Regions from separate parts of the Candidatus Enterococcus lowellii genome, predicted to be linked through region 2. Evidence: predicted binding sites of a transcription regulator. Region 2 holds the regulator's gene; the other holds the start of a gene.
The links. Region 2 encodes CtsR, which represses protease genes until heat stress. Its sites were predicted from a motif close to TTGGTCAAAAAAGGTCAAANA; they were not measured.
Positions count from the first base shown of each region.

Region 1: a site for CtsR is predicted at 10,434-10,454, ahead of DOK78_RS11745 (ATP-dependent Clp protease ATP-binding subunit). Genes of this name have one in related genera too.

Region 1 is NZ_CP147251.1:2,409,535-2,424,872, forward strand. It holds gene DOK78_RS11680 (beta-ketoacyl-ACP synthase III) at 1-267, opposite strand, end outside; gene DOK78_RS11685 (MarR family winged helix-turn-helix transcriptional regulator) at 278-718, opposite strand; gene DOK78_RS11690 (GIY-YIG nuclease family protein) at 1,056-1,901, shown strand; gene DOK78_RS11695 (YkuJ family protein) at 1,935-2,165, opposite strand; gene DOK78_RS11700 (NAD(P)-dependent oxidoreductase) at 2,252-3,130, opposite strand; gene DOK78_RS11705 (glycosyltransferase) at 3,197-4,429, opposite strand; gene DOK78_RS11710 (glycosyltransferase) at 4,426-5,466, opposite strand; gene DOK78_RS11715 (dipeptidase) at 5,699-6,670, shown strand; gene DOK78_RS11720 (hypothetical protein) at 6,817-6,966, opposite strand; gene DOK78_RS11725 (SPFH domain-containing protein) at 6,969-7,802, opposite strand; gene ptsP (phosphoenolpyruvate--protein phosphotransferase) at 7,958-9,688, opposite strand; gene DOK78_RS11735 (phosphocarrier protein HPr) at 9,688-9,954, opposite strand; gene DOK78_RS11740 (hypothetical protein) at 10,127-10,318, opposite strand; gene DOK78_RS11745 (ATP-dependent Clp protease ATP-binding subunit) at 10,524-12,737, shown strand; gene DOK78_RS11750 (DUF1827 family protein) at 12,880-13,188, shown strand; gene DOK78_RS11755 (hypothetical protein) at 13,247-13,759, opposite strand; gene DOK78_RS11760 (hypothetical protein) at 14,496-14,807, shown strand; gene DOK78_RS11765 (hypothetical protein) at 15,082-15,338, shown strand, end outside.
Region 2 is NZ_CP147251.1:508,882-524,219, forward strand. It holds gene priA (primosomal protein N') at 1-1,512, shown strand, start outside; gene def (peptide deformylase) at 1,528-2,019, shown strand; gene fmt (methionyl-tRNA formyltransferase) at 2,012-2,953, shown strand; gene rsmB (16S rRNA (cytosine(967)-C(5))-methyltransferase RsmB) at 2,955-4,304, shown strand; gene DOK78_RS02450 (Stp1/IreP family PP2C-type Ser/Thr phosphatase) at 4,318-5,058, shown strand; gene pknB (Stk1 family PASTA domain-containing Ser/Thr kinase) at 5,055-7,274, shown strand; gene DOK78_RS02460 (CtsR family transcriptional regulator) at 7,405-7,872, shown strand; gene DOK78_RS02465 (ATP-dependent Clp protease ATP-binding subunit) at 7,878-10,358, shown strand; gene DOK78_RS02470 (DUF2188 domain-containing protein) at 10,401-10,850, opposite strand; gene DOK78_RS02475 (LLM class flavin-dependent oxidoreductase) at 11,029-12,072, shown strand; gene DOK78_RS02480 (helix-turn-helix domain-containing protein) at 12,405-13,394, opposite strand; gene DOK78_RS02485 (sensor histidine kinase) at 13,719-14,609, opposite strand; gene DOK78_RS02490 (response regulator transcription factor) at 14,623-15,288, opposite strand; gene DOK78_RS02495 (ABC transporter permease) at 15,297-15,338, opposite strand, start outside.

The sequences.
Region 1 (15,338 bases), 1.3 Mb from region 2:
AGGTGAATTGTAATCTGGGGACATTGTTGCAACAAGAATAAAATCCAATTCCTCTGGAGCTGTACCGCTTTTTTGTACTAATTGCTTAGCAACATGGATACATAGATCAGAAGTATTCTCGTCTGTCGCAATATGTCGTGTTTTTATTCCTGTGCGAGAATAAATCCATTCATCGCTTGTGTCCATGATTTCTGCCAACTGATCGTTCGTTACAATTTTTTCAGGCACGTAACTGGCTGTTGCAGTAATCTGTCCAAAATTTGTCATATACATACGCTCACTTATATTCTTGTAAGAATTGATGAAGATTATCCAACGCTTTTAATAAAGCATGTTGTTCCTCTTCTTCCATGTTTACCAAAATTTCTTTAATCATTTGACTATGAAAATGTTGATGCACACGATACAATAATTTCCCTTTTTTTGTCAACGATAATTTGACAACTCGTCGATCATCTTCGCTACGAATTCTTTCAACGTAACCTTTTTTCACTAATCGGTTAATCGCGATGGTCAATGTACCCACTGTAATTGAAAGTTCTTTTGCAACTTCAGAAGTTGTCTTTTTTTTGTACATACCAATCGCTTCGATTGTGTGCATTTCGGTAATCGAAAGGTCATTGAATCGTGATTTTTTCAATTCTGATTCTTCGATTACTAAAATGTCATTAAAGACATCCACTAGTAAGCTATTAATTCTTTCAAAATCTGGTTTCATTGCTTCACCATCCGAATACTTTGATTATCAAATCATTTGACAATCAAACTATAATTCATATTTTTTAGAAAAGCAAGAGTATTTTCAGTTTTTTTTAAATTTCCATCTTATTTTCTGTAAATATAAAAAATATTCCCCTTTCAAATACTTTGATTTTCAAAACAATTTTACCATATTTATTAAAAAAATACCTTAATAACTTTATTTCCACTTGTTTTAATTTGAATTTTCTGCTATCTTCGAGTCAAATCTCCTTATAGAAATGGCGTGAAATCAACTATTGGCTAATTTAAAAGAAAAAGTAAAGATTTTACCAACCACACCTGGAATTTATCTCATGAAAGACCAATATGATGAGATTATTTACGTTGGAAAAGCCAAAAATTTAAAACAACGTGTCCGCTCTTACTTTCAAAAAAATAGCCAGCACTCAAAAAAAGTGCTGCGCATGGTTTTTAATATTCATGATTTTGATATTATCCAAGTGGATACCGAACTTGATGCCTTATTACTTGAGTGCCAATTAATTCAAACGTATCATCCATTGTATAACCAACAAATGAATCATTCGTTACGTTATAGTTATGTGACAGTTTCTCCAAAGGGTATTGAAATCAATTCAATGGTTTCTTCAAATAGTCTAGGCCCTTTTCGACAATATAAAAAAATTCCGATAGTAAGTCAAGTTCTGAGTGAAATTTATCAAATGCCTTGGGTCAACCACATTACAATGCATGCTTTGATTAAACAATTACCTGAAATGCAAAAAATCCCATTAAATCAACGGTTAAATGAAATTACCGCTTTTTTTCAAGGGACTGAGCAAAGCTATCTTCCTTGGATGGAACAACGAATTTCTTATTTATCTGAACACTTACACTTTGAACTCGCTCAAGCTCTAACCGAACAGCTTAACATATTAAACTATTTTTTCTTACAAAACAAAGAACTCGTGCGTTTTTCACAACAAAAAAAACTTATTTTTTCACTACCGTTAACTGAAACAACAAATAAATATTATCAAATTTCTTTTGGTCAAATCATTCATACGCAAATTCTCTCATTAAATGAAGCATTTCAACCAATTGAAAGCAGAGTAAAACCTTTCAGCTTAACGAAAACAACCATTGACCCCTTACTAATTTTAATGAATTATATGAAAAAGACATCTAAAAAGGGCTAGCATTTCGCTTTTTCCTTTTTAGACGTCTTTTTACTATTGAATTAAATCGTAAATTTCCATTGCAACAATATCAACATTATCAAATTGATACGGCTGATTAGATTCAGCTTCCGTTAATTCAAAGGTCTCTGTCGAGTTGTCATAAGTGACGATACATTTTTCAACGCCTTCTTTTTCAAAACGACGAACTTGTACCTCACTGTCTTGCGCTTCAATCATAGCTTCAAGACGTTTGATGATAGCGACTAATTGCGAACTTTTCATTCGTAGTCCCTCCCTTTTTTCATTTCTGTTACATTGTATCAAATGACTGGGTTACGTGCATTGTTTTTGCAAAATTTTTTTAAATTTTAAGATTTTTTCCCATCTTGCCACCAAAGTTTAATTAATGCTTGTGTCCCATCGTCTCCATAACCAGCCTTTTCTAGTTTTTCATAGAGTTGTTCAGCCAAAGTTGTACTTGGCAAGTCGATTCCCATGTTATTTGCTTCATCTAAAGCAATTTTCAAATCTTTAACAAAATGTTTTACAAAAAAGCCTGGGGAATAATTTTCTGCCAAAATGCGTGGGCTATAATTAATCATTGACCAGTTAGCTGCACTTCCACCAGCTAAGGTATCCAATATTTTAGACAAGTCCAATCCTGCTTGATTTGCATAAACAAGCATCTCTGTCATCCCGGTCATAGTACCAGCAATCATAATTTGATTGGCCATTTTAGCATGCTGCCCCTTTCCAGAGCCTCCATGCAACATACATGTTTTACCAAATTGTTCAAAAACAGGTAGGACATTTTGATAAGCGGCTTCTGAACCGCCAGCCATAATTGTTAGTGTTCCATTTTTTGCGCCTAAATCGCCACCAGATACTGGTGCATCTAAACTTTCTGCCCCGTTTTCATTTGCAGTTTGGGCAATTTTAACAGCTAAAGAAGGTGTACTTGTTGTTAAATCAACTAAAATTTTTCCCTTCACATCGGTGGCAAAAATCCCTGTGACAGCATGATAATAGGTTTCTTCAACATCGTGTGGATAGCCTACCATCGTGAAAATCAATTCACTTCCTTTTGTTACTGCTTTTGGTGAATCTTGCCACGTAGCACCTTTTGCTATTAGATCATCAGTTTTACTTTTTGTTCGATTGTAGACAGTTATATCATGACCTGCCGCTATTAAATGTTCTACAATCGCATGTCCCATGACACCTGTTCCGATAAATCCAATTTTCATGTCGATTCCCCCTCAAAAAAAGTTCACGTTTTTAGTATACGCTAAAAACGTGAACTTGAATATAATTTATTCTGAAGTTCCTTTAAATGATCGTAAACGTGTTTTCAATTTATCCATCGTTTCCGTCAATTCATTTTCTGAATGATTTTCTTCATAAAAAGTAATCATATCGTTATAAAATTCAATTATAGCTTTTCCAAAATATTCGGCAGAAATTTCATACATTTTTTGATCTAATATTTCTTGATTTTTCTGAATACCCGCTTGAACATACTCAATAAAACAAGAAGCAAAATCTTCATCTTTTTCAAATGTGACACCAAATGAGGCATCGCTAATTAATGTGTTCAAATAATCATTACCTTCAACAACCATTTGTGTCCCTGCTGCCATTGCTTCAGTATAGGTCAATCCTTGTGTTTCTGAGGTTGATGCACTAACGAAATAATTTGCAGCTTGATAATATAAGGCCACTTCATCATTTGGTACCTCACCAACAAATTGAACATATTCCATTAAACCTTTTTCGGTAACTAGTTCTTCTAATTCTTCTTTATACGGACCTTTCCCTACAATAACCATTCGGACATTCGGCAAAACAGCGAGTACTTCTGGTAAACCTTGAATAATTGCTTGAATATTTTTTTCATAAGATATACGGCTTAACGATAATACCATCAATTCTTTTTCTGTAATGCCCAATGCTGTACGCAAGTCTTGTTTCATTTCTTCTGTAATATCAGGTCGTTTAAACTTCTCAATTTCAATCCCTGTCGGAATAATTCGCATTGGTGCTACGACGCCATAGCTTTCTAGCTTTTCAATTACACGTTCGCTTGGACAAACTACACCAGTTGAGTGATTGGCAAACAATCGAGAAAAATATTTTACATGGACTGGACGAACAACTTTTCCCTTTGCAATATAATGTAGATAATCTTCATACATAGTGTGATACGTATGAATAACTGGTATACGCATTTTTTTACCCACCATCTTACCTAAAAGACCGGCACCGAACTCTGTGTGGGTATGAATTAAATCCAACTCTAATTCTTTGGCAATCAAATAGGCATACCACATGCCACGTACAACAATTCGGCGATCTTTAAATGAAATAAAAGGTACACTAGGCATTCGAATAATTCCTTCTTCAAATTCCGGTGCATTAGGATCCGTGGTCGTAAAAATAAATACCTCGTGTCCCATTTTTTCCAATTCATCTTTTAGTGTCCGAATAGATGTAGCAACACCACTTACTTGAGGCAAGTAAGTGTCTGTAAAGAACCCAATCTTCACGACATTCCCTCCAAACTCCGACTGTCTACTGCACTCCCCTTCAGCACAGTTTCATAGACTTTTTTTAATTCTGTTCCTATTTGCTGAATACTTTTTGATTGTGCTGTTTCATAGCCAGCTTTCGTTAAATCTGGCACTTGTTTCTCAACAATTTCTTCAATTTTTTGACAAAATTCTGCATTCGTTGTTCCCATATAAGCATTATAATCTTTTTTTAACCAACCTTCATATACAGGGATATCTCGAACAAGCACATTTTGATGACTTGCTAATGCTTCTAATACTACAATTCCTTCTGTCTCTTCATAGGAAGGAAAGAAAAATAAATCAGCATTGGAATACGCCCCTTCAATAATTTCTCCCTTAATATATCCTGGAAAAATTACATTGTCAGGGTGATTTCCTTTAACAATCTCCCGAATATCTTTTGGAATGGTATACATCGGAGTATGCCCAAACCAAATAAAGGTATATTGAGGCAACTGTTTAGCAATTTCGATAAAATCAGTCAAGCCTTTGCGATGGAAATATAAACCTACAGAAATAATCACTTTTTGTTCTGGATCCAATTGAAAGAATGCTCGAAACTTTTCTTCTTTCTTTTTACTTACTTGATATTTATCTAAATCAATGCCGTTAGAAACCACACTAATTGGTCGACGAATACCATAGCCTTCTAAAATTTTTTTAGCATAAACAGTTGGTGTAATTAAATGGTCACTATGAGAATACAAATAAATTAAATATTTTTTATATAATGAAGCCACTTGATTTGACCCAATAAACGAATTTCGAAAATCTTCAGCATTTGAATGTGCGTGATACACGACTTTTTTACCATTTTTTTTAGTACGACGAATCATCTGACGACTTTTAAAGCCATACGTATTAATGTGTAAAATATCATAATCATCGTTAGCATTTATTGTATAATCGACGCCTGCACATGTTAATGCTTTTTTTTGATGTTCAAAGGCGCGACCGATACCAGATTTTTCCAGCATTCGTTCTCCTTCAAAATAAAGAAGTACTTTCAAAAAAGTCTCCTCCCTTGTTATGTTTATTATTCAGTATATCATAGCCCCACCTTAGAATACTCCAACTATAGTCTTAGTTTCCAGACTATTTTTACACTTTACTTTCAAAAGACTGTCAATTCAAGCTTTTTATTTTTAGTATTACAAAACTGTTCGTTTATTTTCATGAATTTTTATAAAAATAACTAGTTTATTTTAACAATTCATGATACGGTGAATATACATTTTGGAGGTGTTTTACTTGAAAGTTATCGATATGCACTGCGATACAATTATGCGAATTTTCACTTCAACTGCCAATTTAGCTGAAAATAATTTACAAATTGATTTAGAAAAAATGAGACAAGGTGATTATTTATTACAAAATTTTGCTATTTTTTTAGACAAAGAAGCTGAAGACTCTCCCTATCAAACAGCTAAAGCAATGATTAATTGCTTTTATCAGCAAATGGAACAATATTCTCAAATCATTCGACCTGTGACTCGTTATGAAGAAATCATTCAGAACGATCAGCAGCATATCTTAAGTGCCTTATTAACAATGGAAGAAGGTGCACCTCTTGAAGGCAATGTCGAAAAGTTAGCTGAATTTTATCAATTAGGTGTCCGCATGCTGACTTTAACTTGGAACTATACCAATGAGATTGGTTTTCCTAACGCACGTTATTGGAATTCTGAAACACAGACACTTTCATCTCAACAAGGATTAACCAAAAGAGGCATTGAGATTGCACAGGCAATGAACGAATTAGGTATGATTATTGACGTTTCACATGGATCGGATCAATTAGTTGAAGACGTTCTGACACATACCACCGCACCTTTTGTAGCCAGTCATTCTAACGCTCGAGCATGTTTCCCGCACTTTCGTAATTTACCTGATTCGCTAATCAAAAAAATTGCTGACCGTGGTGGTGTGATTGGCTTGAATTTTTCTGAAGATTTTTTAAGAACCCGACAACAAAAATTACCACTTATTAATCAGTTAGTGACACATGCTATTCATATGAAGAATATTGGTGGAATTGATGTTATTGGTTTTGGTTCTGATTTTGATGGGATTCCAGTTAGCCATGAATTACCTGATGCAACCATTTTCCCTACTATTTATGATGCTTTTCAAAAAGCTGGATTTACTACCTCAGAAATTGAAAAGATTTTTCATCAAAATGTGTTGCGTTTATATAAAGAACTATTAATTTAACACTTTCTTATGCAAAAAGAGTCTAACGGCAATTTCATTAGATTCTTTTTGCAATTTCAATACAAATTATTGGTCACTCCATACTTCGCTAATCCTTATAACAAAAAAGTGATAGACCTAAAATAAGACCTATCACTCTTTCATATTTAAAATTCACTCCAGCTATCATCATCTGTTTTGTCAGAAATATTTTTCTTTTTATCTTCTCTTTTCTTTTTCTTTAATTCTACTATTAAAGAATAGATGGCAACAGCAGCTAATACAATTAATAATATTCTAAAAATAAAGAAAAACATATCTACTCACCATCTGTCACAACAGCATTCGCACCATTGACTGTAACCCAGCCATGTTCTTTGCGAGCTTGTGCTTCTTCATATTTAATTAGATTTTCAGTTACAGATTCAGCAATTTTTTTATTTGCTTCTGCCTCGGCTTCGGCTTGTTTAGTAATTTCATAAGCTTTAGCATCTGCTTGAGTTTTCTTTGTTTCAGCATCTAATTTAGCTTTTTCGTTTTCTTGCCCAGATAATACAATCGCATCAATTGATTTTTGTGTTTCTGCATCAATTTCAGGAACCCCTACCGTTACATCTTCCACAACAAATCCTTTTGTTTCAACTGACTTAGAAAAATTCGCTAATAAATTTCCTTCTGCTTCAGAAGATTTACCAGATAAAATATCTAAAATAGTATATTGAGAATAAACTTCTCTTGCTTCTTTTTGTAATTTTGATTTTAACCAGCCTTCTTCAATATCTTCTGAAGTAATGTTACCAAATTCTTTATACATTGCTGATGTTTTAGTCGGATCGATTTTATAATCATATTTAATATTTACAGAGGTCTTTTTACCATCTGATGTGGCAATTGAAACACTTTCTGCTTGAATTGTTTGTAAGCGAATTGGATATTGTGTTACTTTATCCAATCCTACAAATTTAATTCCTTGTCCTAAGGTTTCGTCACGTACACCGCCATTAATAGAATAACGCACCCCAACATAACCGTTTTCAATCTTTTCAAAAAAAACAAAAGCCCCTGCAATCACCGCTCCTAATACCACAACTGCCGTCAGACTTGTTTTAATAGCTTTGTTTGTACCGGTTTTATTTACTCCAGCTTTTTTCATCTTATTATCCACTCTTTCTTATTTAGTTGTTGTTTTAATTATTACATGTTTTTTTATTTCTATCAATTGATTATTTAAAAACCAGTCTAAAGGCTGAGAAATAAAAAAACATCCCATCTCTAAAGACAGGATGTTTAAAATTAATTTTTTAATGCTTATTCAGCAACGTATTCTTCAACTAAAGCAACGACTTCTTCCATTGTGTCGCAATCTTTAAGCGCACGATTTGCAAGTTCTTGCATTTTAGTAGTGTCTAAACGTTTCATTAAGCTACGAGTTTTTAGAATAGATGTTGCGCTCATTGAGAACTCATCTAAACCAATCCCCATTAATAATGGAACAGCCATTTGATCGCCGGCCATTTCTCCACACATACCAGCCCATTTACCTTCAGCGTGTGCTGAATCAACCACGTTTTTAATTAAACGTAAAATTGATGGGTTATATGGTTGATACAAGTAAGAAACTTGTTCGTTCATACGGTCTGCTGCCATTGTGTATTGAATCAAGTCATTTGTTCCAATACTGAAGAAGTCAACTTCTTTAGCAAAACGGTCAGCTAAAACGGCTGCTGCAGGGATTTCAATCATGATACCTACTTGGATACCATCAGCAACTGCGATACCTTCGTCAACTAATTTTTGACGTTCTTCGTCATACATTTTTTTAGCAGCGCGGAATTCTTTCAGCGTTGCAACCATTGGGAACATGATACGTAATTGTCCATGAACAGAAGCACGTAACAATGCACGTAATTGTGTACGGAACATGCCATCGCCTAATTCAGATAAACTGATACGTAATGCACGGTATCCCAAGAATGGGTTCATTTCATGTGGTAATTGTAGATATGGTAGTTCTTTATCGCCACCGATATCCATTGTACGAACAACTACAGGTTTACCATCCATGCCTTCCAATACCGCTTTGTAAGCTACATATTGGTCTTCTTCAGATGGGAAATCTGGAGCATCCATGTATAAAAATTCTGTACGATAAAGTCCAACAGCTTCAGCACCATTGTTATGGACACCAGTTAAATCTTTTGGTGTACCAATGTTTGCTGCTAGCTCAATGTGTTTACCGTCAGCTGTAACAGTTTGGGCATTTTTAAGTTTTTCCCATTCTGCTTTTTGTGCAGCGAAAGCTTCTCCAGCTTTATGGAATTCTGTAGCTTGTTCTTCAGTAGGATTGACGATAACATCGCCTTCGATACCGTTAACAGCTATAATATCACCTGCTTTTACTTTTGCAGTAATATCTTTTGTCCCCACAATTGCTGGAATCTCTAAAGAACGAGCCATAATCGCTGAGTGAGAAGTACGTCCACCAATATTAGTTACGAATGCTTTAACGAAATTACGATCTAATTGCGCTGTATCACTCGGTGTTAAGTCATGTGCAATCACAACAACTTCTTCATTAATCATAGATGGATTAGGTAAAGTTACTTGCAATAAATGTGCTAATACACGCTTCGCAACGTCACGGATATCCGCAGCACGCTCTTGCATATAAGCATTATCTTCCATTGCTTCAAACATGCCAATGTACATGTCTGTAACTTCTTTTAACGCAGATTCAGCATTAACTTTATTGTCTGAAATATTTTGCTTAATTTGACCAATCATTTCTGGATCGCTAAGAACCATTAAATGAGCGTCAAATACTTGCGCTTCTTCTTCGCCTAAAGCTTGAGCAGCTTTATCACGAATTTGTTTTAATTCTTCAGTAGATTTAGCTAGTGCATCATCTAGACGAGCTTCTTCAGCAGATATGTCTTCAACTGTAACTTTTGTAAAAGTTAAGTCAGGTTGAACTAATAGGTATGCCTTCGCAACTGCTACGCCATCACTTGCCGCAATTCCCTTTAGCATTTCAACCATTATTCAGACAATCCTTCCTTTTGCATTGTTTCAACGATAGCAGCAATTGCTTCTTTTTCGTCAGCACCTTCTGCAGTAATTGTAACGTCAGAACCTTGACCAACGCCTAAAGACATAACGCCCATGATTGATTTAAGGTTAACTGATTTACCTTTGTACTCTAAGTTAACATCAGAGTTAAATTTGCTCGCTGTTTGAACTAATAAAGTCGCTGGACGTGCGTGAATTCCTGTCTCAGCAATTACGTGAAAATCTTTCTTTTCCATATTATCAATCTCCTTTAGTGATATCTAAATTTTTTGTGAGGGCTTACTTTTGTCAACTCTTGTCTAACAGACAGAATTTAACCACCCTTTCAATTGTTAAGATTACCATTTTTTTGTTAGTTAGACAACCGTTTTCCCAAATAAATCATCAAATACTTACGAAAATTACTTTTTATTTCGCATCCATTTCATAGCGATAAATTATTTTCCCATTTAAACCAGCTTCCCCAACAAAGGATGTGCGGTCTTCTCGATTAATCCACACTTCACGAAACAAAAAAAAATCGTCTCTTTCTATTACAATTTCTTCAATCTCTCCATTTTGCAATTTATCTAATAAATCAACATAAGGGTTGTTTTCCATAGTTAAGCTCCTTTATTTAATTGTAATTCTTCTACCTTAAAAATTATAATTCTTTTTAAGAAAACTGCAAATTCAAATACTTGCACATCATTAAAAAGATTGTATAATAGTGTTAAAGGTCAAAGTTGGTCAATGGATTAATTGCCCTTCTTTTCCTGATTACTCACTACAAAAGACAAAACTGTATGAAAGGTCGTGAGACACTATGCTTTGCCAAAACTGTGGAAAAAACGAAGCGACAATTCATTTATATGCAAATGTCGGCGGACAAAGAAAACAAATTGATTATTGTCAAAGTTGTTATCAAAAAATTAAAGGTCAACAAACAACAAATGCGATGCCTCAAGATCCATTTGGCTTTGGTAGTCTAGATGATTTGTTTAGACAAATGTCTCAACAAATGCAACAAGGAACTCCTTCCTATAATCAGACGCCTCCTACCCAAGCAGGTGGAAATCAAAATAATTTTAATGGTGGGCAACCACCTATCAACAATACACCTGGAATTTTAGGTGAATATGGTATTAATATTACGCAACAAGCTCGAGATGGTGAAATCGATCCTGTTGTTGGTCGCGATTCAGAAATTAAACGTGTCATTGAAATTCTCAATCGACGAACAAAAAACAATCCGGTATTAATCGGTGAACCAGGTGTCGGTAAAACAGCTGTTGTTGAAGGATTGGCACAAAAAATCGTCGATGGTGATGTTCCTCAAAAACTTTTGGATAAAGAAGTAATTCGTCTAGATGTTGCTTCATTAGTTCAAGGAACAGGTATCCGTGGTCAATTTGAAGAACGCGTCCAAAAACTAATTGAAGAAATTAAGCAAGCGGAAAATATTATCCTATTTATTGATGAAGTGCATGAAATCGTAGGTGCTGGTAGTGCTGGGGATGGTAACTTGGATGCCGGTAATATTTTGAAACCAGCATTAGCTCGTGGCGAAATACAAATGGTAGGCGCGACTACACTTAGTGAATATCGTATCATTGAAAAAGATGCTGCGTTAGAACGTAGAATGCAGCCTGTTCGTGTGGACGAACCATCTGTTGAAGAAACAGTTACCATTTTAAAAGGTCTCCAACCACGTTATGAAGATTATCATCATGTAAAATATACAGATGAAGCAATCCGTGCTGCGGCTGTTCTTTCAAATCGTTATATCCAAGACCGTTTCTTACCAGATAAAGCAATCGATTTATTAGATGAATCTGGTTCAAAAGAAAACTTAACTATTCAATTTGTTGATCCAAAAGTTATCGATAAAAAATTAGCAGATGCCCAACAACAAAAACAACTAGCTTCTCAGGAAGAAGATTTTGAAAAAGCAGCTTATTATCGAGACCAAATCAATAAATTACAAAAAATGAAAGAACGTCAAATTACTGAAGAAGAAACACCTGTAATCGATGAAAAAACTATGGAACAAATCGTTGAAGAGCGGACAGGTATTCCAGTCGGTGAACTAAAAGAAAAAGAACAAGCCCAATTGAAAAACTTAGCCATTGACTTAAAAGAACATGTGATTGGTCAAGATGAAGCAATTGATAAAGTAGCCAAAGCGATTCGTCGCAATCGTGTCGGTCTTGGCAAGAAAAATCGTCCGATTGGCTCTTTCTTATTTGTAGGTCCAACCGGTGTCGGAAAAACAGAACTTGCCAAACAACTAGCTTATGAAATGTTTGGTTCAGAAGATTCAATGATTCGTTTTGACATGTCGGAATATATGGAAAAACATAGTATTTCTAAATTAATTGGTTCCCCTCCTGGTTATGTTGGTTATGAAGAAGCTGGACAATTAACTGAAAAAGTGCGCCGTAATCCGTATAGTCTCATTTTATTAGATGAAGTAGAAAAAGCTCATCCGGATGTATTGCACATGTTCTTACAAATCTTAGATGATGGACGTTTGACAGATGCTCAAGGACGCACAGTCAGCTTCAAAGACACATTAATCATTATGACAAGTAACGCTGGGTCAGGCAAAGTAGAAGCCAATGTAGGTTTTGGCGCTGCTCGAGAAGGCATCACTCGTTCTGTCTTAAATCAATTGCATCATTATTTCACACCAGAATTCTTGAACCGTTTTGACGGTATCATTGAATTCAAAGCGTTGAGTAAAGAAAATCTATTGAAAATTGTTGCGTTGATGTTAGATGAAGTAAATGGCATGTTAGAACAACAACATTTACACATCGATGTCACACCAGAAGTGAAAGAAAAACTCGTAGAACTGGGCTTTGATCCAGCAATGGGTGCTCGTCCACTACGTCGAACAATCCAAGAACAAATTGAAGATGGGATTGCCGAATTCTACCTCGATCATCCAACCGAACATTCACTTGAAGCAACTTTAAATGATGAGGGTAAAGTAATTATCGCAACAAAAAACGTTGTCGTCGATGAAAAAGAATAAACTAGATTTACTATCTAAAAAAAAGTTGGTCAAATATCATTTTTTGACCAACTTTTTTTAATTTTTTAAGAGATAATACTTTCTATTTCTTTGAAAAGAAAATATAATTATCCTATAGACAAGAGAATGTGAGGTGAGCGATATGAAGTTGGTAAATGTAACAAACAGCCACTCTCGATTAGTCAAACAACAACTCGAGAATACCGATGCTTCATTAGTTAAAGTTTTCACTGCTGGTAATACCACTGTTATTTATACTGAAGCACCGCTCCATAATGAAATTTTAATTGTAAATAATAAGAGGAAAATCCATCCAGAAGAAATCGAAGAAATCAAAAAACACTTTTTAGCTAAGATTCCTTCTGAATTGTACTCTGATAAAGATATAACCATTATTGAAGACAATGAGTTTATTGAAATATCGATTCCTAAAGCGTTACCTGTAGAATAAAGAAAAAATATCCAAACTATGGAGAGATTGTACATCATCTCCTATAGTTTGGATATTTTTATTCATAAAATCCTTTAAGTTCAGCAATTTCTTTATTATGCTTTGGATAACCTTTATCTCCTAAAACCATCACCGCAAATTCTAAACGTTCTTTTCTTCGCGGACTATTTTCTACGATGTGTTTAGCGATTGCTCGTTCATACCCTTCATGCTCCAAATCGGTGATTAATTGATAATAATTTGCAATATTTTCTTTTGCCAAACGAACTGCCTGAGCTTTTTCCATATTCGACTCTTTCAGGTAGCTCTGGAATAAATCATAAATTTCTTTTGAATGAGTAGCACTATATTTATCTTCTTCATTCATTTGTTGAAACTCTTCTTTATTCCAATATGAATCTTTACGAACTTTTTGTGCGAATAAATCATTTAATTTATATCTTTGAATAAAGGTTTCGATTGTCTCATTCACAATTTTTTCTGCTTCTTCAATGCCATCAATAGTTGCAGGGTCTAGGCTATTAGAAATTTCTTTGCCATTAAAAACAATAGTTACTTTTAATTGATTCATTACTCTGTTCACTCCTTTAACGTTATTTTAGAATATTTGTGGCAATGTCGCAATGAATGAAAAATAATATTTTCCCTTTAAGTTCCCTAGCTACTTTTTGTTCTCTCTATATAATGTAGTTACTTTTACATAAACACAAAGCCCCCTTTATGCCTAATCAGACATAAAAGGGGACTTTAATCATTTTTCAGTAAATATTTACATCAAACTCTTCAATTTCACATCTGGATACTTGTCGGCAAACCAACGCATCGCGAATTGGTTTTCGAACAAAAACAATGGTTGATCAAAACGATCTTTTGCCAGAATATTACGACTAGAACTCATTTGAAAAAGTTGATATAAAAGGATTCATACGCTCTTAACTATATTTTTCATTATACCCTGCCTTTAAATTTCAGTCAACTTGTGATAAAAAATTTTAGTCTTTAAAGTACCATATTAGAAACGCCTATTTTAGTGTTTAAAATAATAAAAAACTCTCAGCAATTAATTGCTAAAAAGTGGCTCTATAATCTATTGAAATATACTGTTAGATACTTAGTACCCGCAAATTTTACGGTGGCTGATATAGGCTGAAAGATACCAAATAAAACAGCTATTTACTACATACTGATAATACTATTATTTTCTTTAATCTGAACCAAACAAATAACAAAGAAAAACTAGCATTTTTTATGTTTTATACATATGATAGTTGTAATACTAAATAAATAATTAGTTAGGAGTATTTCATATGACAACTATTGACAAACCAAAATCCAAAATAATTGAATTACATGGAAGATATGAAATTTATTACTGTTTTCTTTCAAAGCCTAGCAAGAAAAAAGCAGATAAAAAAGAAAAATATTATATATTAGCAGATATACATATTAATCCAAGAGAAGTTATACCTTATAATAAAAATCTAGACAAATTGAATTATATACTAAACGATAATACAGAATCTTTCGACAAAGCTTTAGCTAACACAGTAGAGAAAGAAAAAAGGTTAGCTAATAACCATATAGATATTTTCAAAAAAAAACAAAACAACATTATATAAGATATCAGTATTATGTCCTATTATCGATAATACTGATCAAGAATCCAATTATTTATTTCCTATTGTTTATCACTTTACTGACAATAGAAAAATATTTAAATTTACTTTTGATTTTAATGAAAATAGTATCACTGATTATTATTCTATTAGTAAAAATTTATCAGGTGCTTATTATTTTGAAAAAGAACATGAGCAATTTAATAAAAAATCTATCTCTGAAAAACAATCGATTAACCATATTTTTAGTGATATATATGAAAAGTATTTTATCACAATGTCTCCTATAACTAATTTAGATTTTCAGAATACTCCCTTGTATGAAACCGCATATATTTTAAAGCTTAAACTAGATAATTTTTCAGAGAAAGAACATAGCGCATGGTTAAATCATCTCGTTTTATTTCCAAACTACACTAATATTTCGAAAAAATATACAGAAAATTTTATCGAGTCAAATGGTTTAGAAATGTATGTCACTCCAAATAAGACTTTTTTATCAGTAACCAAACAACTTGAACAAACTATTAAATA
Region 2 (15,338 bases):
GAAGTTTATTTGCAAACTATAGCTTCTTTATTAGCTCAAGGTAAAACGGCGATGATGCTGGTGCCAGAAATTGCGTTGACGCCTCAAATGGTTGAACGTTTTAAGAGTCGTTTTGGCGAAGCTGTAGCAGTCTTACACAGTGGCTTATCTTATGGTGAGAAATACGATGAATGGCGTAAAATCGAACGAAAAGAAGCGCAAGTAGTGGTTGGAGCACGTTCAGCTATCTTTGCCCCTTTGGAAAATATCGGTGTGATTATTATTGATGAAGAACATGAAGCTTCCTATAAGCAAGAGGAAGCTCCGCGGTATCATGCGCGTGATTTAGCCATTTGGCGTGGGAAATACCATCACTGTCCGGTAATCTTAGGTAGCGCCACCCCTTCTTTGGAATCACGTGCTCGGGCACAAAAAAAGGTCTATCACCTGTTACATTTGAGTCAACGAGCAAATCCAAATGCGACATTGCCAAGCGTGCAAGTAGTGGATTTAAAAGATGAATTTGTGCAAAAAAATACCAGTACGTTTTCTCGAATTTTACAAGAGAAAATTACCGATCGTTTAGCAAAAAAAGAACAAATTGTCTTGTTATTAAATCGTCGAGGATATTCTTCTTTTGTTATGTGTCGTGATTGTGGGTATGTTCTGCCTTGTCCGAACTGTGATATTTCTTTAACTTTACATATGGATACGAAAACGATGCGCTGCCATTATTGCGGACATGAAGAAGCGATTCCACATCGTTGCCCGGATTGTGGTGGTAATAAGATTCGCTATTATGGTACGGGAACACAAAAAGTTGAAGAAGAATTGCAAGCTCTTTTTCCAGAAGCACGTATCGTCCGGATGGATGTTGATACGACTCGTCGCAAAGGTGCTCATGAGAAGATACTACAAACGTTTGGAGAACAAAAGGCAGATATCTTGCTAGGAACACAGATGATTGCCAAAGGGCTCGATTTTCCTAATATTACGTTGGTGGGTGTGTTAAATGCGGATACGGCATTGAATTTACCTGATTTTCGTTCGAGTGAGCGAACCTTTCAATTGTTAACGCAAGTGAGTGGTCGTGCTGGTCGTGCTGAAAAAGCAGGAGAAGTCATCATTCAGACCTTCAATCCCGACCATCATGCCATTGTATTGGCGCAAGCCCAAGACTACGAACAGTTCTATCAAAAAGAAATGCAAATGCGTCATCAAAGCGGGTATCCACCGTATTATTTTACAGTGAAAATTTCTTGTAGCCATCCTGAAGAACAAGTGGTTGCCAAAAAAATGTTTCAAATTGCACAACAGGTTAGACAAACATTGAGTCCGCAAAGTATTTTATTAGGCCCCATTCCTAGTGGTGTGGCACGAGTGAAAAATCGTTACCATTACCAACTTATTATCAAATATAAAAGAGAACCCTTGCTGCAAGGCTTGTTGCGTGAAATTTTGGAAGAAAGCCAAAAAGATCAGCGTAAAAATCTTTATGTATCAATTGACAATGAACCACTTAATTTTATTTAAACTAAAGGAGAAATTATGCGATATCCTATTATTATTAACCCTGATGAAAAGCTCCGCCAGCCATGCGAACCGATTACGGTGGTGACGGATGAATTAGTGCAGTTACTAGAAGATATGTATGAAACAATGTTAGCACATGATGGTATTGGGATTGCTGCCCCACAAATTGGTAAAAATATTCAAGTAGCCGTAGTGGAAGTTGAAGAGGGTGAGTTATTTGAACTAATTAATCCAGAAATCGTCGAAGCAAAAGGCAGCGATATCGATGTTGAAGGTTGTTTAAGCATTCCGCATATGTATGGAACGGTGGAACGTGCTGAAGAAGTTACTGTCCGTTATTATGACCGTGAAGGAATTGAAATGGAAGTTCAAGCGTTTGGCTATTTAGCGCGTGCGTTTCAACATGAAATTGACCATTTGAACGGTAAATTATTTATTGATACGATGATTGATCGAATTCCCGAAGAAGAATTAGAAGCTTATGTAGAGGAGCATGACCATGACTAAAATTGTATTTATGGGTACCCCCCAATTTTCAGTACCAATCTTAGAAGGACTTGTGGAGCATGGCTATGAAGTGGTAGCAGTAGTTACCCAACCAGATCGCCCTGTTGGACGTAAAAAAATCATTACGCCCACACCTATAAAAGAAGCAGCTGTCCGTTTAGCTATTCCGGTTTTACAACCTGAGAAAATTTCAGGTTCACCCGAAATGGAAAAAATTGATGAATTACAACCAGATTTGATTGTTACGGCAGCCTTTGGTCAATTTTTACCAGAACGTTTATTACAAATTCCAACTCATGGCGCAATTAATGTCCATGCGTCATTACTGCCTAAATATCGTGGAGGTGCACCTGTGCATTACTCGATTATGAATGGTGAAAAAGAAACTGGCGTAACGATTATGGAAATGATTAAAAAAATGGATGCAGGTGGCATTTATTCTCAAGCTAGTCTACCAATCACTCATCAAGATGACGTAGGAATGATGTTTGATAAATTGAGTTTATTGGGAAAAGAGTTGTTATTAGAGACCTTACCAAAAATTTTGGATGGAACGTTAAAACCAATTCCGCAAGATGAAGAACAAGTGACATTTTCACCTAATATTACTCGTGAGCAAGAAGCTGTTGATTGGCATAAAACTGCCACAGAAATTGACTGTCAAGTTCGTGGTATGCGTCCATGGCCCATTGCGTTTACAATGTATGAAGACCAACGCTGGAAATTATGGTCAGTTACCCCTTTGGATGAAACAACCGAGGCTGAACCTGGAACAATTATCCATCGTAGTAAAAAAGAGCTTTGGATTGCTTGTGGTAAGCAGACAGTATTAGCGATTAATGAGTTACAACCAGCTGGCAAAGGCAAACAACTTATTAGTGCTTTTTTAAATGGTAGTGGGCAACAAGTCGCAGTTGGGCAACAGGTGAAGTAACATGAAAAACAATGTCAAAAAGACCGTCCGTTTTGTCGCGCTAGATGCATTAGAGCGTGTACAAAAAGGGGGCGCTTATTCAAATTTATTATTGCGTGAGAGTATTAATAGAGGTCAATTAAATGAAAAAGATAGTCGTTTACTCACTGAATTAGTATATGGCACAGTTAGTCGTCAATTATTACTTTCATTTTATCTACAACCGTTTATTGCTAAAGCGAAAAAAGTGGATGATTGGGTGAAATTATTATTACAGCTTTCTTTATATCAATTACTTTATTTAGACAAAGTTCCCAGTCATGCTGTTTTAAACGAAGCAGTTGAAATTGCAAAAGTGCGCGGGAACATTGGAATTGGGAAATTTGTAAATGGCGTCTTACGCAATGTGCAACGTCAAGGAATACCTGAATTAACCACGATTAAAGACCCAATCGATCGTTTAGCGACAGAAATTAGTATGCCTAAATGGTTAGTTGAAAAATTAGTGAAAGAAATTGGCGAAGAAAGTACTCGTCAGTTAGGCTTATCTCTATTTGAAGCCAGTCATGTGAGTTGTCGGGTGGACACTCGCAAAATGACGCGTCAAGAAGTGGTTCAAGTATTAATTGAAGAAGGTATCGAGGCAAAAGTCAGCAGTGTTTCACCGTATGGCATCATTGCAGAAAAAGGCTTTATTGCTGGGAGTCGTTTATTTAAAGAAGGCGTGTTAACTGTTCAAGATGAAAGTTCCATGCTAGTAGCACCAGCCTTGCAAATCGAAGCAAACCACCAAGTGTTAGATGCTTGTGCAGCTCCTGGTGGAAAAACGACACATATTGCTACCTTTTTAGAAGCACAAAAAGGTGGGATGGTGACTTCATTAGATATCCATCGTCATAAAGTAGCTTTAATTGAAGAAAATGCAGAACGTCTTCACGTTGCCGATGTAGTACGTGCGTTAGAATTAGATGCTCGCAAGGTAGCCGAAGAATTTTCGTCAGAAACATTTGACCGTATTTTAGTGGATGCTCCATGTTCAGGTCTAGGACTAATGCGTCGCAAACCGGATATTAAATACAATAAAAAACCAGCTGATTTTGAAAAATTACCTGAGATTCAATTGGCCATTTTAGAAAGTGTCGCCCCTACCTTGAAATCTAATGGTTTGTTAGTTTATAGTACGTGTACATTTGCACCAGAAGAAAATCAGGCAGTCGTTTATCGTTTCTTACAAAAGCATCCAGAATTCACATTAGTTGATATTCCAGTGAATGATGTGTTAAAACCAAGTATTGAGAACAAGATGCTGACAATTTATCCGCACCAGTATATGACAGATGGATTTTTTATCAGCTGTTTACGCAAAAAATGATGAGGTGAAAAATATGGAGATTCGTTATAAAAGTGATGTAGGAAAAAGGCGTAATACTAATCAAGATTACGCTGCCGTATTTACCAATCAAAAAGGATATACGTTAGCATTATTAGCAGATGGCATGGGTGGACATCAAGCTGGGGATGTTGCCAGCCACGATACAGTAGAAGAGATAGGCGCTAAATGGCAAGCCTCAGATATTTCAGATAGTGAAAAAGCTGCCCAGTGGCTAATTCAGCACATTCAAGCTGAAAATGAAACGATTTATCAACGAGGACAAGCTACACCTGAATTAAGTGGAATGGGAACGACATTGGAAGCAGTTGTCATTTTAGACGATCAGTTTACCTTGGCACACGTAGGGGATAGTCGAACATATTTATTACGTGAAAATGAGCTAATTCAACTAACGGAAGATCATTCCCTAGTGAATGCCTTGGTAAAATCAGGGGAAATTACGCTGGAAATGGCTGCTAATCATCCTCGCAGAAATGTAGTTACTCGTTCAGTAGGAATGCCGGGAACCGTGGAAGTGGATGTTGCCACGCATTTTATCGCTGACAATGATTACTTAATTTTATGCTCGGATGGCTTAACAAATATGGTCAGCGAAGAATTGATTTATGAATATATTGCAACAAGCGCTTGCTTAGATGAAGCAATTGAACGTTTAATTGATGCTGCAAATGAGCGTGGTGGCGTAGATAATATCACGGTATTATTGATGGACCTTGGAGGTGTCAGTCAATGATTGAGACGGGGAAAAAACTAAGCGGTCGTTATTTAATTTTAGGTAATATCGGTAGCGGTGGCATGGCAAATGTTTATTTAGCGCGTGACTTGATTTTAGATCGAGAAGTAGCCGTTAAAGTCCTACGCTACGACTTTCGAGAAGACACTGATGCTATTCGTCGTTTTCAGCGAGAAGCACTAGCTGCAACCGAACTTGTACATCCTAACATTGTTTCTGTCTATGATGTAGGCGAAGAAGACAATATGCAGTATTTAGTCATGGAATATGTTAAAGGCATGGATTTAAAACGTTATATCCAAACCCGCTACCCTATTCCATATCCAGAAATTGTGGATATTATGCAACAAATTCTTTCAGCTGTTGCTTTGGCACATCAACATCGGATTATTCATCGTGATTTAAAACCACAAAATATTTTGATTAACGAAGATGGTGTGGTTAAAATTGCGGACTTTGGGATTGCGATTGCTTTATCAGAAACATCGATTACGCAAACCAATACGATGCTTGGTTCTGTCCACTATTTATCACCTGAACAAGCACGTGGTAGCATGGCAACGAATCAATCCGATATTTATGCTATTGGAATCATTTTGTACGAAATGTTGACAGGTCGAGTGCCATTTGATGGTGAATCAGCAGTAACCATTGCTTTAAAACATTTTCAAGATGAAATTCCATCGATTCGTATTTACGATAAAGAAGTCCCGCAATCACTTGAAAACATTGTCTTAAAAGCCACTGCGAAAGAACAAAGTGATCGTTACAAAGAAGCCGATGAAATGCGTCGTGACATTGAAACAGCTCTTTCTCCAGAGCGCTTAAATGAACCATTATGGGAACCACATGCGATGTTGGATGAAACCAAAATTTTAACACCTATTTCAGAAGACACGCCGATGCCGGATTCATTTAAAGAAATGCCGACTCCTAAAAAAGAAATACCAGAACCAGAGCCGCAAGTACCGGTGAAGAAAAAGAGAAGAAAACGCTGGTTGCTTTTACCTCTCTTACTCTTTTTAGCAGTAGCGGGTTTGACTTATTACTTAGTATTTGGCGGTGGGCGCAATCAAGTAACTATTCCAGAAGTCGCAGGTTTAACAGAAGCGGCTGCACGGGAAACATTGCATGACGCCGGAATTGAAGTAGCCACAGAAACCAAAGAATTTCCAAGTAATCAAATTCCTGAAAATCATGTAGTGAAGACTGATCCTGAAGAAGGCGCGGTTATTAAACGAACTAAAGAAGTACTCTTATATATTAGTACCGGTAGTAAAAAAGTAGCAATGAAAGATTACGTTGGCCAAGAAAAAGATAAAGTGATTGCAGAATTAAAAGAACTTGGTTTTGACGAGAGTCAAATAACAATCGAAGAAGTTTATGATAATGATACACCTGCTAATGAAATTATGGACCAAACCCCTTCAGAAGGTGAAGAAGTTGTTCCTAAAGAGACAGAAGTTGAATTAACTGTCAGCAAAGGAGCAGAACCTGTCATGATGCCGAATTTATACGGTTATGGAGAGCGTGATGCTCGTGCAGAGTTGACGAATTATGGTCTAGGGAATAATTCAGTAACGATTGTCGAAGAATTTAGTGACATGAGTGCAGGTCTAGTTATCAAGCAAACACCAGAAGCCAATGCTGATATTATTCCTGGAGAAACAGAGATTACGTTGACAATCAGTAAAGGGCCAGAAACAGTGAAGATGCCTAACTTAATTGGTTACACAGAAACCAATGCCCGAAGTGAACTAGATGCTTCTGGTTTAGGCAATAACTCAGTGCATATTAGTGAAGTCTATAGCAACAATGAGGAAGGCACTATTGTCAAACAATCACCAGAAGCTGGTTCAGATATTTCACCAGGAGATGTGACCATTACGTTAGAAATTAGTAAAGGTCCAGAGCCACCTGAAACAATTGATTTACCAGATGTGACAGATATGACTGAATCGGCTGCAAAATCTTTATTAGAAAACCAAGACCTTTCTGTATCCACATCAGAAGAATATAGTGATTCTGTAGATAAAGGACGGGTAATCTCAATGGATCCTTCTGCAGGAACCTCTGTAGAAAAAGACGAGACAGTTCATCTAATTATTTCTAGCGGGAAAGAAGACGATGGTTCTTCTAGCTCTGACTCAGAAAGCAGTGAGACGACAACTTCTGAGAGTTCAAATGTAACTGGCGAAACATCCACAGATGAATAATAAGGGCAAGGATAAAGCGAAAGTTTAAACTTTTGTTTTATCCTTTTTTCTTTAGAGTCCTTCTTCTTTTCAAACTTCTGAAAATTCGCTATAATTAAGGTCAATATTAGTCAAGGGAGGTCGCGTTTAAATGGGTCATCAAAATACTTCTGATTTAATCGAAGCATATTTGAAGAAGATTCTTGAGGAAAGTGAAATGATAGAAATTCGTCGTGCAGAGATGGCAGATTTATTTAACTGTGTACCTTCGCAAATCAATTATGTCATCAATACTCGCTTTACTATTCAACGTGGGTATGCGGTTGAGAGTAAACGTGGTGGTGGAGGCTATATTCGAATTGAGAAAATTCAAATTGCGAATTATCATCATTTTTTAGAACAAGTCAATCAATTATTTGATAAAACAATCTCTGAAAAAGATGCGGTATCAATTATTCAGAAGTTATACGAAGAAGGTATTCTGTCAAAACGAGAAGGTAATTTATTACTGACGACAATTAGCAAAGCCGTTTTAGGAAAATCAGCGGAAGAAAATATCATTCGTGCGTCAATTATGCACGGGATTTTAGAACGATTAAGTTATGAAGATAAGGAGTGAGTGCGATGGATGAACTATTTACACAACGAGCAAAAGCGGTGCTGGCCATTGCTCAAGAAGAAGCAAAATACTTTAAACATCAATCTGTAGGTTCAGAACATATTTTATTAGCATTAATTATCGAGCAAGATGGCATTGCCGGCAAAACATTGCGCGAAATGCGTGTAAATGAAAATGATATTCGGGAAGAAATCGAACATTTAACCGGTTATGGTTCAATGAAAGAATATCCAACAGGGGGCTTTTTACCCTATTCTCCACGAGCAAGACAAATTTTTGCCTATGCTGGCGATGAAGCAAAACGTTTGGGTGCCCAACAAATTGGCACGGAGCACTTACTCCTCGGTTTATTACGTGATGAAGAAATTTTAGCGTCACGTATTATGTTGAATTTAGGAATGAGCTTGGCAAAAATGCGCCAACTATTGAAGAAAAAAATGGGCGTACAATCAAAAAGCAATGCAAGCCGACGTCGCCCGCAACAACGTCAACAACCGCAACAAGAAGGGACACCAACCTTAGATTCATTGGCTCGCGATTTAACGAAATTAGCTCGTGAACAACGCTTAGATCCTGTAGTCGGACGTAGCAAAGAAGTCAAACGTTTGATTCAAATTCTTAGCCGTCGTACCAAAAACAATCCTGTTTTAGTCGGCGAACCAGGTGTTGGTAAAACTGCCATTGCGGAAGGCTTAGCACAAAAAATCGTAAATGGTGAAGTACCAAAAGACATGCAGCAAAAACGTCTGATGATGTTGGACATGGGTGCATTAGTTGCAGGTACCAAATATCGTGGTGAATTTGAAGATCGCATGAAGAAAATCATTGATGAAATTTATCAAGATGGTCAAATCATTCTCTTTATTGATGAATTACACACATTAATTGGTGCTGGTGGAGCAGAAGGTGCGATTGATGCATCGAATATTTTAAAACCAGCCTTAGCCCGTGGTGAATTACAAACCATTGGTGCAACAACGTTAAATGAATATCAAAAATATATTGAAAAAGATTCAGCACTTGAACGTCGTTTTGCTCGAGTACAAGTCGATGAACCAACTCCAGAAGAAGCAGAAGAAATTCTAAAAGGGTTGCGCCCTCGTTATGAAGAACATCATGGTGTGGAAATTACTGATGATGCGCTCCATGCAGCAGTTCAACTATCGGTTCGTTACATTAATTCGCGTCAACTACCAGATAAAGCGATTGATTTAATGGATGAATCAGCTGCAAAAGTTCGTTTGGATAAAGCAGATGAAGTTTCTGAGGCGGCATTATTGCAAGAAGAATTAATGAAATTGGCAGAAGAAAAAGAAGCTGCCATTCGTCAACAAGATTTTGAAACAGCCGCACGTTTACGCCATCGTGAAAAAGAAGTTAGCCAAAACTTGGCTGAAGTAACTTTTGTAGAAGTTAAAGAAGCCACTGGTTATGAAAACAGCGTGACAGCAGAAGATGTCGCAGCCGTTGTATCACAATGGACAGGTGTTCCATTACAACAAATGGAGAAAAAGGAAAGTGAACGCTTGTTAGATTTAGAAAAAATCTTACATCAACGTGTGGTAGGTCAAGATGAAGCAGTACAAGCTGTTTCTCGTTCCATTCGCCGTGCACGTAGTGGTTTGAAAGATCCGAATCGTCCAATCGGCTCCTTTATGTTCTTAGGTCCAACTGGTGTTGGTAAAACAGAATTAGCTAAAGCCTTAGCCGAAGCGATGTTTGGTAGCGAAGATGCCTTAATTCGTGTAGATATGTCAGAGTTTATGGAAAAATATAGTACAAGCCGTTTAATTGGGTCACCTCCAGGTTATGTCGGCTATGATGAAGGTGGACAATTAACTGAAAAAGTTCGTTCAAAACCGTATTCAGTAATTTTGCTAGATGAAGTTGAAAAAGCACATCCAGACGTCTTTAATATTTTGTTACAAGTTTTAGATGATGGACATTTAACCGATTCTAAAGGTCGTCGGGTTGATTTTAGAAATACAATTTTGATTATGACTTCCAATATCGGTGCCACAGAATTACGTGAAGAGAAAAATGTCGGCTTTAATGTAGTAGATGCTTCTAAAGACTATACCGCAATGCAAAAACGTATCTTAGAAGCGTTGAAGAAAGCTTACCGACCAGAATTCTTAAATCGAATTGATGAAACAGTGGTATTCCGTTCATTAGATAAAGACGAAATTCATGAGATTGTGAAAATCATGAGCCGTTCAATTATTAAACGCTTGGCAGAACAAGACATTCAATTAAAAATCACGCCAGCTGCACTTGATGTGATTGGTAAAGCTGGTTTTGATCCAGAATACGGTGCTCGTCCAATCCGTCGTGCATTGCAAAAAGAAGTAGAGGATCGCTTGAGTGAAGCCTTACTTTCTGGACAAATACATTTAGGCAACCAAGTAACAATTGGTGCGTCAAAAGGAACAATTACCTTAAACGTAAAAGAACCAAAGACAGATAAAGTGTTGCAAAACGTATAAATAAAAATCGCGTGACCCAAATAATTAGGTTACGCGATTTTTTTATTCAAACGATTGCTCTTTTTGTAAACTACCGTCCATTTTATAGATTTTCAAGTGGCTCTCTTTGTTATCAGCGATTTCTTTTCCACGTTTAATGGCTTCTTCTTTAGTATCGAAACGTTCACTTGCTCGTTTCGCACCTTCAGAAATAACAAGCCATTCATTATCTTGGTATTTCACCGTAACGGCTGCGTCTAATAATCGTGCATTTTCTGGATTTGCCTCATGTTTGTCGGTTTTCGTCGGATTTTTTTCCTGTGCAAAGTCATGTCGTTCTTGTTCGGTTGCGTCAGCTATCCATTTTTTTGCTTGACTAATCGCAATTGGAATGGCACGCTCTTCAGGATAATGATCTGCTAATAAAGCATTCCCAATTGCAATGGCTTTTTTTCTGGTCAACTTTTCTAGATTTTTCATTGAAGCCGGATAATCTTGCATACTCCAAGGCATATCAAATTCCTCCTAAATTAAGTGACTAATCTAACATCCATCTTGTCTTTAGTCTAACAAAAAAGATTAGTTTTGAACAATATTCCGAGATTGACTTACAATTAGTAAGCATATTTATTGGCTTTATTGAAAAATTAGTTATAGTTAAAGGAAGAAAAGATTAAAAGGGGTTAGAGATATGACAATGAATGAAAATAAGATTCTATTTGGATTAGACACATTTGGTGATGTTGCGTATCACGATGAAACCAAAGAAAGTTTGAGTTACGCAGAATCGTTACGTATGATTGTTGAAGAAGGGAAGCTGGCAGATCAACTAGGAATTGATGTGATTGCTTTAGGTGAACATCATCGTAAGGAATATTCAATTTCCAGTCCAGATACTGTTTTAGCTGCGTTAGCTACTGTCACAGATAATATTATTTTAGGGACAGGTGTAACAGTTTTAAGTTCAGACGATCCAGTACGAGTATTTGAACGTTTTGCGACAGTTGATGCATTGTCTAATGGACGTGCGCAAATTATTTTAGGACGCGGTTCATTTACAGAATCATTCCCGTTATTTGGTTATGATTTAAATGATTACAATGAATTATTTGAAGAAAAAATCGCAATGTTTAATGAACTATTAAAAAATGAATCCGTCACTTGGAAAGGCAACTTTACCCAATCACTAACTAATGTTCACATTTATCCAAAAACGGAAAAAAGATTAGACGTTCAAGTAGGCGTAGGTGGTTCACCCGATTCAATTATTCGAGCAGCAAAATATGGTTTTCCAGTCATGCTAGCTATTATTGGTGGTGAACCAGCACGTTTCCGTCCGTATATTAATTTATACCAACAAGCGGCGAAAAAATTTGGTCAACCTAATCATCCAGTAGGTATGCATTCGCATGGTGTAATTGCTGAGACGGATGAAGAAGCACAAGAAATTGCTTGGAAATACATGAAAAAATCGATGGATCAAATTGGTTCTGAACGTGGTTGGGCACCAATGACTCGGGAGCGTTTTGATTTTGAAGTGATAGAAGGTTCGTATTATGTAGGTAGTCCTGAAACAGTCGCACAAAAAATTGCTCATATGATTCAAACAGTGGGAGTTAATCGTTTTGACCTGGTTTATGGTGCTGGGGGACAATTACAAAAAGATCGTTTCCGTACGATTCAGTTATATGGTGAAAAAGTTGTACCGCGTGTCAAAGAATTACTTGGACAATAGAAAAAGTAGAGTCCTAGGCAATATCTTGGTATTTCCGAGGTGCTTACTTCTTTTTAAATGTTGATAAATCAATATTTTATTGAGAGATATCGGTAAATGATAGGTAGTTACTGAGTGATTACTTAGGATGAAAATAGGTCGCTAGTTTGTTTTTAGAACAAGATAGCGGCTTATTTTTAGTGAACTTAACTAAAAAATGACCTCTAAATGTTTAGAGGTCAAGTTGTAGAGAAAAGTAAAAGTTATAATAGTGTTCTTTTTCTACACTAAAATAGTATCATGCTGCATTTCATTCGTACATTACATGAATTTAGTTTTTTTTGTCATTTTTTTTATTCTTCTGAAATCATTAGTCCACGTTCTAAAAAATAATATTTCTCTAAAACCCCTTGATACAACATTGGTAATTCAGGATGTTCTGTTAACAAATCATTATATTGTGGCAATAATAAACGGAAACTTTGCGTCAACGAGTGCGCTTCTTTTGACACAGCAATTGGTGGGAAAAATAATGTACCACTGAATAAAGAACAACAGCAATGAATGCGATGAAGTTCTTGCAGTACCTCACTAAAATTAATAGGATTTAGGTTGGTATGTGCGTATAAAGCAAAAGACAGTGTCTCAGCCATTTCTTTTTTCATCCAGAGTGGTTCTAACCCAATTAATTGTCGCCATAAAAACATACTGCCGCGTTCATTTAACTGGAATGTTGGCTGATAATAGGCAGTTTTAGGTGGTTGCCAGATCTCTAACCAGAGTGGACGAATGGTACAAATTTCTTCATAGCGATGCCACCAATCGATGGGTGAAAAATGAAAAGGTGGATCGGCAAGCAACGAGACAAAAAAAGTTAACCAACGAATTTGCATTTCGTCGCCTTTTAAAACAGGATGGTGCATAAAGGACAATTCTAAATGATAATTTTGTAAAATTGGTTGTAATTGGTGCACACGTCGTTGAAAAGTCGCTGCACTTAAATGCATTTCTTGTTGTAACTGAGTCGCAGAACGATACGGATGACGTAAAACTTTCAATAGAAGTTGAAAGGACTCACTACGGTGCAACAAGGTACTAAAAAAAAGCTGCGCATGTTCTTTGGCATAGATACCGTGGATTTCGTCTTTTTTTATGTAGAAGCCAATTCCTGTTGAACGATTATACGCATCTTGTTGCCACTCTTGTAAGGCACGACGGATAGTTCCAGGTTTTTTATTGACGTGGAAGGCTAAAGTTGTTAACGAATATGGATTCGTTTCTTGTAAATAACCAAAAATTTGATAGATTAATTGATCGGGTTTTTCTAACAATAACTTGAACATATCATCACCTCATTGCAAACATATCATAAGATGTTTTCTAGACAAAAATTCCTTAACGGCTATTTTGCACACTTAATGTGCTAAAAACCTGCTTAATTAATCGTAATTCGTTTAATTACGTAGTTTTTAGTCCAAAAAAGCAAGAAATTATAGCCAATAAGCACTATTTTCTCTTAGTAAGAGCGAATTTCCAGGGGTTTGTTTTTAGCGACTCATTCTATAAATACGAAGATAACGCGGTTTTTCTTTTTTTCTTAGATTTCATAAGGCATAAAATTTCCTCATAATGCGTCTTGCGTAAAAGAAAAAAGTACTTCTGATGGTTTAATCAGAAGTACTTTCAAAGCGTAGGGTGAGACAAAATAGGTTTTCCTTTGAAGAAGCGGTAATCGTGCCATGTAATTCAGTCACCATTTTCTTGGTATAAAACAACCCTAATCCCGAACCGTTTTGATTGGTTCGACTAATGTTATCCGTATAAAAAGGCTCAAAGATGCGATTAGTTGCTAAGGTAGAACGGTCGGTATCGTTGCAAAAGGAGATTTTCAAGTGGTTATTTTCTTCTTCGTAGTGAAGGGCAGCCCTGCTTTGTCCGTAACGTAAAATATTTTGGATGAGATTTTCGATGATTCGTTGAAACTTTTGTTCATCAGTAATGAGCCAATAAGTAGGGCAATCTGTTGGAAAATCAACTTGAATACCTTGTTTTTCAAAATTTTCGTAATAGCTTAAAAAGATGGTTTCAATTGTTTGAATGACTTCAATTTTTTGCCAATTCATTTGCTCTGAATCAATGGTGAATTTAGCTAATTCATAGAATTCATTCGTCAGTACAATCAACCGTTCAACCGATGTCTCAATTTGTATCAGATGTGTTGGATTTAGCTCTTGCTCATTTTGCAATAACTGCAGGTATCCTTTAATCGCAGTTAGAGGCGTTCGTAAATCGTGGGAAACGCTGGTAATGGCATGTTGAATCGTTTGTTCAGTCACATTTAGCTGTTCTCTTTCTGCTTCATAGGTATCAATCATCGTGTTTAATTCATCAACTAAATTCACCAAATCAGGTTCATAAAAAGTATTAAAAAGACGACTGCCATATTTTGATGTTGTTGGGATATTATGAACAGATTTAGTTAATAAGCGTATCTCTCTTTTTAAGAAAAAAAGATATAGCACTAATCCAATCAGTAATAAACTTAAAATCACAACCATAATTGCCTCCAGACTAGTCAAATTTAAATCCAATTCCCCAAACAGTTTTAATATACGATTGATTGGATAAATTAATCTTTGCTCTTAAATTACTGATGTGTACATTAATCGTTTTGTCGCTATCATAATACGGCTCTTCCCAGATTGTTTCGTAAATATTTTGTCTACTAAAAACTTTTTGCGGATAAGTTAAAAAAAGCGTGAGTAATTGAAACTCCTTCATTGTTAGATTGACGGGTTGATTCGCTACGCTCACTTCATGGGTTTCTAGATCTAGTTCGATGTCTTGGTAGACGATTTTTTGAGTATTTTGAGTGTATCTTTGGTGGCGTAACTGGATTTGAATTCTAGCGAGTAACTCAGCTAAATCAAATGGTTTGATCAGATAATCATCTGCGCCATTTTGCAACAAATGGACACGTTCTTGAACATCTTTTTTGGCTGAAATTACAATTACTGGTACGGAAGACAATTGACGAATGTTTGTTAACAAGGCTTCACCAGTCATACCTGGCAGCATTAAATCCAATAAAATTAAATCAACGGCTGTTTGTTGTAATAAGAGTTTGCCTTCTGTTCCAGAAAAAGCGGATAAAATTTGATAATTGGCTTTTTCGAGGCATGCTTTTAACATTTCTTGAATCGCTGGATCGTCTTCCACGACTAAAATTTTGGTCATTTGTTCACCTACTTGATATCTGTTTTATGAAATAATAGGACGCCTACTAA